DNA from 2 places in the Rothia sp. HMSC061D12 genome. Region 1 is predicted to be linked to the other one. Evidence: riboswitches for the same ligand, from Rfam matches in the RefSeq annotation. Region 1 holds a riboswitch; the other holds the start of a gene.

Region 1 (4,415 bases):
GGTAGATCTTCTAGATTTGGGGGATCCGCGAAGTTCCGCTGAGGCAGAACGCATTCTTCAAGATTCTGTTTTCAGGAAGGCCTCTTAGTTATGACCGCATCCCCTATTTTGATTCCTGCTATTGGGGCAGAGCGTGCCTCTTGGCTTGGTCTGGCTGATATCTCAGGTTGACTTCGAAAAGCTTCTAAAAGACAGAAGCTAGCTAAAACAAGAAATGGCAGAATCGTTCCGGTTTCGGAATGATTCTGCCATTTCTTTATGTGCCCACACCCTGTACGAGACAGAGGCGGCGAGAGCTAGAGTTAGCGGACGTCACCATCCACATAGAACCAGGCGCCGCCCACCTTCTCAAAGCGCGACAGCTCATGCATGTTGCCCTTCACCCGCTCCTCCGCAGGCGTGCCCGGCACCGAACGGTAATACGCAACGAACTCCACCGTACCAGAGGCGTCAAAGGGGCCACCCGAAGCGCCCAGAATATCCAGGCGATACCAGCGGATATCATCCTCCAACTCCAGAGTCGCCGGGCGGGTACTCGGATGCCAGCTCGCCAGCAGGTACGCCGCGTCCCCCGTCGCAAACGCGGTAAAACGCGAGCGCATCAGCTGCTCCGGCGCAGGCGCAGTCAGCGTGCCGGAGGCGGCAAACTCGCCCAGGAACCTGCCGCAGCAGGCGCCGTACACCTCGCCGCTCGAGCAGGGGCAGCGGTCATCATGGTTAAGTTCAACCTGGTTCAGTTCAGTCATGCCACCCAGTATAAAGAAACGCCCGCTCCGCCGGGGATACAAATCCTCCAGCAGAACGGGCGTTCTTGTTTTCAATCGTTAAGTTTGAGCGAACCTACACGGTACGCTTCAGCGGCAACGCTTATTCAGCGATCGCGCGAGCCGGGGTGTCAGCCGCGGAAGGCTTACCCACGTATGCGCCGCGGTACTTAGCAGCCGGGTGGCTGTCAGCAACCTTGGTGTGGCCCTTACCGAAGATGTTCTCACGCAGGGTGTTGCCCTCGTACTCGGTGCGGTAGCGGCCGCGCTTCTGCAGCTCGGGAACAACGTACTCGATGAAGTCCTCGAAGGAGCCCGGGGAGACGTGGTATGCCAGGTTGATGCCGTCCAGGCCACCCTCGTCGATCCAACGCTCCAGCTCGTCAGCAACCTGAACCGGGTCACCAACAATGACATCGCCCATGCCGCCAAGGGTGGTGTGCTCAGCGATGGCCTTGCGGGTCCACTTCTTGTCCTTCGCCTGCAGGGTGAAGGGGGTCAGGAAGGACTGAATCGACTCGGTCTGCACGTAGTTCAGGACCTCGTCCTCGTCGAACTGGGACAGGTCAACACCGGACCAGCCGCCGATGATAGCCTGTGCAGAGTCGAGGTTGATGTACTTCTTGTACTCCTCGTACTTTGCCTTTGCCTTCTCTTCGGTCTCATCCACGATGACGGAGAGCATTGCGAGGATCTTGACGTCGTCGCGGCTACGGCCCTGCTCCTCGGCAGCGGTGCGAATACGGTCGGTCACAACGCGGGTCAGGTCCGGGCGCAGGGCGCTGATGAACACAGCCTCAGCGTGCTTACCGGAGAACTTCTGACCGCGGCTGGATGCGCCAGCCTGGAAAATCACGGGGGTGCGCTGCGGGCTCGGCTCGGTCAGGGAGATGCCGGGCACGGAGAAGTACTTGCCCTTGTGGCCAATCGGGTGGACCTTGGAGGGGTCAGCGTAGACGCCGCGCTCGCGGTCCTTGATGACTGCGCCGTCTTCCCAGGAGCCTTCCCACAGCTTGTAGCAGACGTCCAGGAACTCGTCAGCGATATCGTAGCGCTCATCGTGCGGAATCTGGGTGGGCAGGCCCTGGTTCTCAGCAGCCGACGGCAGGTAAGAAGTCACCACGTTGAAGCCGACGCGGCCCTCGGTGAGGTGGTCGAGGGAGGCGTAGCGGCGAGCCAGGGTGTAGGGCTGCTCGAAAGTAGCGGCAGCAGTCACACCGAAGCCGAGGTGCTCGGTCACTGCAGCCATTGCAGAAATCTGGGTTGCGGGGTCATTCACGGGAACCTGAGCGGCACCCTCAATGGCGGGAGCGGCAGAGTTCTTGTACACGTCGTAGATACCAACAACGTCAGCGATGAACACGGCGTCAAACAGGCCGCGCTCAAGGGTCTTAGCCAGGTCAGTCCAGTACTTGATGGTGTTGTACTCGGTTGCGCGGGAGCGCGGGTGACGCCAGAGGTCGAAGCTCTGGTGACCAATGCAGGTCATTTCGAATGCGTTAACTACGATGCGCTTCTTCTGCTCAGCCATCGATTTTCCTTTCGCGAATGATCGGGGACGATCGGGTTTGTACCCTGCACCCCGCGCGCCGCCTCCTGATGCCTTCTGCGTTCGGTGGTGGCCTTCGTGCAGGTGGCGCGTTCGCGCCGTACTTGCCTCGTAACGTTGAGGCCAGATCATCATCTGGGGCACCCCGCTACGGGAGAGGGTTGCCGCCCGGCTAGCCAGAGCTTAGCGCCGGGACTCATGATCTCGTGGTTTGAGTGTACGGGGCGCGCGGGAGGGAGGTCACGTTTGTGACGAAAAAATCTTTTTGTGACGTAGAACCGAAATATTTCGTGATAAATGCGAAATAAAGAGTCATAGAAATTCATACGCGCCCGTAGGGTTGATTGAGGCACGCCACAGCCCATAGGGTTGGAGGAGCAAACCATCCAGAGCGACTGAGAGACCTGGCTCCACGACGTCGCAGCAACCGGCACGGATTCTTCCGCCCCCGGTGCTAACGCCAGGAACGATGGAAGTGACATGACACTCAACAGTGCAGTAACTGACGCACCCACCAGTGAAAACAGCGGCCACCACGCCGTATCCACCGCCGCCGTCCCCTTGAGCTTTGAAGACGTCGGACAATCTTTCCCCGTGCCCGGCGGAACCCACGAAGTTCTTCGCGGAGTCTCCTTCACCGCAGCCCCCGGCGAGATTATCTCCGTCATCGGCTCCTCCGGATGCGGCAAATCCACTCTCCTGCGTGCAGCAGCAGGCCTGAACCGCATCACCGCAGGTACCGTGCGTATCGGCGAGAAGGCGGTAACCGGTCTCGACCCCCGCGTAGCTATCGGCTTTCAGGAACCGCGCCTGCTCCCCTGGCGCACCGTCGCCGACAATGTGGCGCTCGGACTGCCGCAGGGCACCAAAAAATCTGAAGGCGCAGCATCCGTAGCGCGCCTGCTCGACCTGGTCGGCCTGGGCGAATACGCAACCCACCGTCCCAAGGAAATTTCAGGCGGTATGGCTCAGCGCGTGTCCCTGGCGCGAGCGCTCGCACGCAACCCCGGCGTGCTGCTGCTCGACGAGCCCTTCGGTGCTCTGGACGCGCTGACCCGCATCAACATGCAGGATTTGCTGTTGGACGTGCACCGTCAGGACCCGACCACGATTCTGCTGGTCACCCACGACGTGGAAGAGGCGCTGTATCTCTCTGACCGGGTGATCGTCCTCGGTAAGGACACCCCGGAGGCGCCCGCCACCATCCAGCGCATTGTGACCGTTGACCGTTCTCACCCGCGTGACCGCGCCGATGCAGAGATCACGGCGCTGCGTAGCGAACTGCTCGCTGAGCTCGGCGTGGAAGATAACGCCTAAATCTGCAGGCAACACCAGCTCTGCCGCGTAACGCATTCTCATCACCACACATCATCATCTTCAGAAGCGAAAAGATTTCATCATGACTTACTCCCCGTCTCGCCGTACCGCCCTCAAGTCCCTTGCCGCAGCCGCCGCTTTTGCTACTCTGCTCAGCGCCTGCGCCGGTGAAGGTTCCGGTTCCGCTAACGCCTCCGGTGCTGCCGGTGGTGGCGACCAGAACACCGTGACCATTGACTACGCGACCTACAACCCGCTGTCCCTGATTATCCGCAAGAAGGGCTGGCTTGAAACCGCCCTTGCCGCCGAGGGTAAGAAGGTTGAGTGGGTCAAGTCGGCCGGCTCGAACAAGGCGAATGAGGCGCTGCGTAGCGGCAATATTGATGTCGGCTCGACCGCCGGTTCGGCGGCTCTGCTGGCACGCGCTAACGGCTCCCCCATCAAGGTCATCAGCCTGTACTCTCAGCCGGAGTGGTCGGCTCTGGTAACCCGCAAGGATTCGGGCATCACCAAGGTAACGGACCTAAAGGGCAAGACCGTTGCCGTGACCAAGGGTACCGACCCCTACTTCCTGCTGCTGCAGGCACTCAAGCAGGAGGGCATTTCCGCATCGGATCTGACAATTCAGAACCTGCAGCATGCCGACGGCCGCACCGCCCTGGATAACGGTCAGGTCAACGCGTGGAGCGGCCTGGACCCGATCATGGCTGCCGCCGAGGTGGAAAGCGGCGACGTGCTCTTCTACCGCAACCTGAACTTCAACACCTACGGCTTCCTGAACGCAA
Region 2 (4,415 bases), on a different contig from region 1:
CGTTTTCACCTTTGCCAAAGACGCGGCGAAGCTGCGCCGCGTCAAGAATTGTAGACATCGTGATAAAACCTTGCGGTGCTTAGTCACCCGAAGACGCTTGAGCATGGTGTTCGCACGCCTGCAATACGTGGGACGGGTGAGATGAATAGTCGTGAGAGAGGCACTACGTAGTGCCTGAATAATCCCAAGTCACCGACTGCAGGTGCGGAAGGTATAACAACGAAACCCTCAGAACTTTGGTATCCCAAGCGCACACTATGCGCTCCTGAAATGTATCGAACCAAAGCAGGGTTGTTTCTGAAATTTTTTAGAGCCCACCATCTGGGCGGGCATTCCGCGAGCCGGTGCGACTTTAGCGGGAGGTCATACCTCATCACTCCTAGATTCAAGGTTTCCATCAGTGTAGCACGGCTCACGGAATGCTGTGATTAAATTTTTTTGATTTTATTCGAAGAAGTTAAAACGATCCCCCGTTATTCGATCGGAATGCCCCACCAAGTGCATAGACACCAAGAGAAATTGCGACTGCACATGCACTCATGACGGCTATACCGCTATACCCCGGAAACTGCGTAAGTAATGTACCGCCAACGGCACCGCTGATAGTGGTTCCAGCGTACATTGCCGTGTTTGAGAGGGATGATACAGTACCGCGAGCTATAGCGGTATGGCTTTGTAGCTCTCCCATGAGGACGGGGAGCATAATTCCTCCGAGAAAAAGTGCAAGAGTAAAAATACCTAAAGCAGTCCAGAAATTAGCTGTCAATGACGCCGAGAGATACACAATACTGAGTGCCATAAGTCCCATGAGCATAGTCTTCTGCGTACCTATATGTGCGACGAATCGTGACCCTGTGAGGGAGCCTAGAGCGTTGCCACATCCGATTACAAGCATGGCGAAACCGATGGTTGTCTGCGATGCCCCAAAGTCTCGCGCGAACCATGAACCTATGAAAGATAGAGATGCGAATACTCCTGTCTGGAAAATCAGGTACGCCAGGAGGGATAGCAAAAGTGAAGGGGCTTTTAAAACGTGCAGGTAGGGAGTCAGAAAATTTCCATCTTGCGCTGCAGACACAGGGGGAATGCTGGGAAAACGTGAATAAAGTATACCCGAGAGAAGAAGAGACGCTGCGGCGATTGCAAAAAATGGTATCTGCCATCCATAAGTAGAGAGGAAAGAACCTACAGGAATACCGGCGATTTGGGCTATAGCAAGTCCAGCCGTTGCATACCCCATAGTTTTAATAATGGCTTGTTTCGGCACTGTCATGGGGATAGATGCCCAAATCTGCGGTGAGATCAGAGAAGCGAACACTCCCGCAAGAAACCGGGCGGTAAAAAGAGACCAAAACCCCCATGCTAAACCGCATAAGCCCGTAAAAAGCGTAAAGCCGATGGACCCGGTAAGAATAATACGCCTGCGATCAACGCGGTCTGACAGCGGGCCTGCAATGAGTGCGAAAATTGCATACCCTAAAGCGTATGCAGAGACGAACCACCCTGATTGTTCTGTGCTGGTGTTGAACTCCTTGCTGAGTAGCGGAAGCAGAGGGGCAGTGAGAAAAGTATCTGTGCCGATGACAAAGAGAGTGCTGAATGAGACAAGCCGCATGGTTGCCTCAGAATTTTGAGGTAGCTGATGAGATGTATTGTGAGAACTCATTGTGTGTCCTTTCATGTTATTTCTATGTTCGTCGAAATTAGAATAAATCTATATTATGCTAAAGGGCAAGCCCAAGATGTAATATTCTGTCACAGAGTCATGAAGGCTCAATACGTTATGCGAAAAACCCGGAAAGGCGTGGTTATGGGTAAGGAACGGCTGTATCACCCCACCTCTGATGACGTGACGTTGGATCGTGTCCTTGGCGCATTGTCAGACCCCATTCGACGAGATGTTCTCGCCCGTATCGCAGACCACGGGCCACAGTTCTGCGGTGATTTTGACTATGGAATCGCCAAATCTACGATGTCTTATCATTTCAAAGTGCTCCGAGAATCAGGGCTCATGCACACCGAAGTGCTGGGAACGCACCGTAAAATTACACGCCGAGACAGCGTGATTGAGAATCTTTTCCCCGGTCTTTTAGACTCTGTTGGACTACCACCGGGTCAAGGCCAATGGGGTGAATCTGCTGCGGATACTACAGGTGCCTGACTCGGCTAATCGGGTTGAGAGTATGCGAACCCCTAAAATGAGGTCAGAGCAAAGGCAATTCATAAAACGTCATCTTTGCAATGAAGCGTCTTAAAGTGTCGCGCACTCCTAAAACCCTTGACCCCGCGCAACCGATTATGACACCCTAATGACAGGTCAAGAGCGCCAGCGACAAGCCCCAGCTAGCTGGCCGGCAACCCTCCTCCGCGGTGGGGTGCCCTGGGTGAAGACCGGGCGTTACGCACAAGCGTGACGCAAGCGCGGGACCGATGTGACCGAATCCGGTACATCAATCGTGACAGGACAACTCAACGACGATTCCTGTACCGCTCGGCATGCGGCCCCCTAACTATCCCCTTAGGAGAGCCAAGCATGAGCAACAACACTACCGTCCCGACTCCCGCCAACCCCGCCGGTTGGAAGTTCGAAACCCGCCAGATTCACGCGGGACAGGCACCGGATGCCGCAACGGGAGCTCGGGCACTACCCATCTACCAGACCACTTCCTTCGTCTTTGACAGTGCAGAGCAAGCTGCAAACCGCTTCGCTCTCGCCGAGCTGGGCCCCATCTACACCCGCCTCAACAACCCCACCCAGGAAGTTATCGAGAACCGCATCGCCTCCCTCGAGGGCGGCGTCGGCGCGCTCCTGCTGGCCTCCGGTCAGGCGGCCATCACCTACGCAATTCTGAACATCGCTGGTGCCGGTGACCACGTGGTCGCTTCGCCCTCCGTGTACGGCGGTACCTACAACCTGCTCAAGTACACCCTCGCCGATCTCGGCATCGAAACCACCTTCGTTGAGAATCCTGACAACCTCGACGAGTGGCGCGCCGCGGTTCGCCCCAACACCAAGCTGTTCTACGGCGAGTCCGTGCCCAACCCCCGCAACGACGTGCTCGACATTGAGCCCATCGCCGCAATTGCCCACGAAAACGGCGTGCCCCTGATCGTGGACAACACCGTGCCCACCCCCTACCTGCTGCGCCCCATCGAGCACGGCGCGGATGTGGTCGTTCACTCGGCCACCAAGTACCTGGGCGGCCACGGCACCTCCATCGGCGGTGTGATTGTGGACTCCGGTAACTTCGACTACGGCGCAGACCCCGAGAAGTTCCCCAAGTTCAACCAGCCTGCCCCCGGCTACCACGGCCTGGTCTACGCACGCGACCTGGGCAAGGACTCCGCGTTCGGCGCGAACCTCTCCTACATTCTGAAGGCCCGCGTTTCGCTGCTGCGTGACACCGGTGCCGCCATCTCGCCGACCAACGCTTTCAACATCGGCATCGGTCTGGAGACCCTCTCCCTGCGCATCGAACGCCATGTTGAGAACGCCACCAAGGTCGCCCACTGGCTCGAAGCAAACCCGCAGGTCGAGAAGGTCATCTGGGCTGGCGTGGAATCCTCCCCCTGGTACGAGCGTGCACAGAAGTACCTGCCCAAGGGCCCCGGCGCAGTGCTCGGCTTCACCCTCAAGGACGCAACCCTGGAGCAGGCCCGCGACTTCGTGGACGCGCTGAAGCTGCACTCCAACGTGGCGAACATCGGCGACGTGCGCTCGCTCGTGATTCACCCCGCCTCCACCACTCACTCTCAGCTTTCCGCTGAGGAACTGGAGAAGATTGGCGTGTACCCGAACTTCATCCGCCTTGCTGTCGGTATTGAGAACATCGACGACATTCTCGCCGACCTGCAGTTGGGCTTCGACACCCTCTCCTAAATGGTGATGCAACCCGCAGGTGGACCGGCAAGCTACGGCTTTTCGGTCCACCTGCGGATTCCCCGTTACGGAGCATGTTGTAACTGTGCGGCGTTGCTGCCGCCCAACCTGTTGCTTCTTCTACCCACAGACGAGTACCCCGCTCACACCCGGCACCACCTCGCCGACCAACCCAGTGAAGGGAACCCCATGACCACCCAGAGCACTAGCCAGTCCGGCACCACCAAGTCCGGCACTACCAGCCAGCCTGTCACCGCACCCATCCCCGTGGCGGGCACCCAGCGCGAACACCCCGAAGCGCAAGGCTACCTGCGTCAGCTGAACATCGGCGACCTGGAGCTCGAATCCGGCGTAACCCTGCCGCAGGTCACCATCGGCTACGAAACCTGGGGCACTCTCAACGAGGCTGGCGACAACGCCATCCTGATTCTGCATGCGCTCACCGGTGACACGCACGTCTCCCGTGGCGTGCCCACCCCCGACATGCCTGCCCCGCTGATTCGCGCTATCGAATCGGACGGCTGGTGGGAAGGCA

The links. A riboswitch is a leader RNA that binds a small molecule or an ion and turns the genes downstream of it on or off. The one in region 1 is predicted to bind S-adenosylmethionine.
Region 2: another riboswitch for S-adenosylmethionine. It lies ahead of HMPREF2682_RS07150 (bifunctional o-acetylhomoserine/o-acetylserine sulfhydrylase); the one in region 1 lies ahead of HMPREF2682_RS08890 (LLM class flavin-dependent oxidoreductase).

What each region holds. Positions count from the first base shown of each region.
Region 1 is NZ_KV830311.1:121,602-126,016, forward strand. Features, by position in the region: gene HMPREF2682_RS08880 (hypothetical protein) at 1-88, shown strand, start outside; gene HMPREF2682_RS08885 (YchJ family protein) at 303-746, opposite strand; gene HMPREF2682_RS08890 (LLM class flavin-dependent oxidoreductase) at 868-2,295, opposite strand; SAM riboswitch class IV at 2,409-2,517, opposite strand; SAM riboswitch class I at 2,693-2,789, shown strand; gene HMPREF2682_RS08895 (ABC transporter ATP-binding protein) at 2,794-3,630, shown strand; gene HMPREF2682_RS08900 (aliphatic sulfonate ABC transporter substrate-binding protein) at 3,713-4,415, shown strand, end outside.
Region 2 is NZ_KV830307.1:108,398-112,812, reverse strand. Features, by position in the region: gene HMPREF2682_RS07160 (ABC transporter ATP-binding protein) at 1-58, opposite strand, end outside; gene HMPREF2682_RS07155 (MFS transporter) at 458-1,666, opposite strand; gene HMPREF2682_RS09305 (ArsR/SmtB family transcription factor) at 1,643-2,161, shown strand; SAM riboswitch class IV at 2,316-2,428, shown strand; gene HMPREF2682_RS07150 (bifunctional o-acetylhomoserine/o-acetylserine sulfhydrylase) at 2,534-3,880, shown strand; gene HMPREF2682_RS07145 (homoserine O-acetyltransferase MetX) at 4,070-4,415, shown strand, end outside.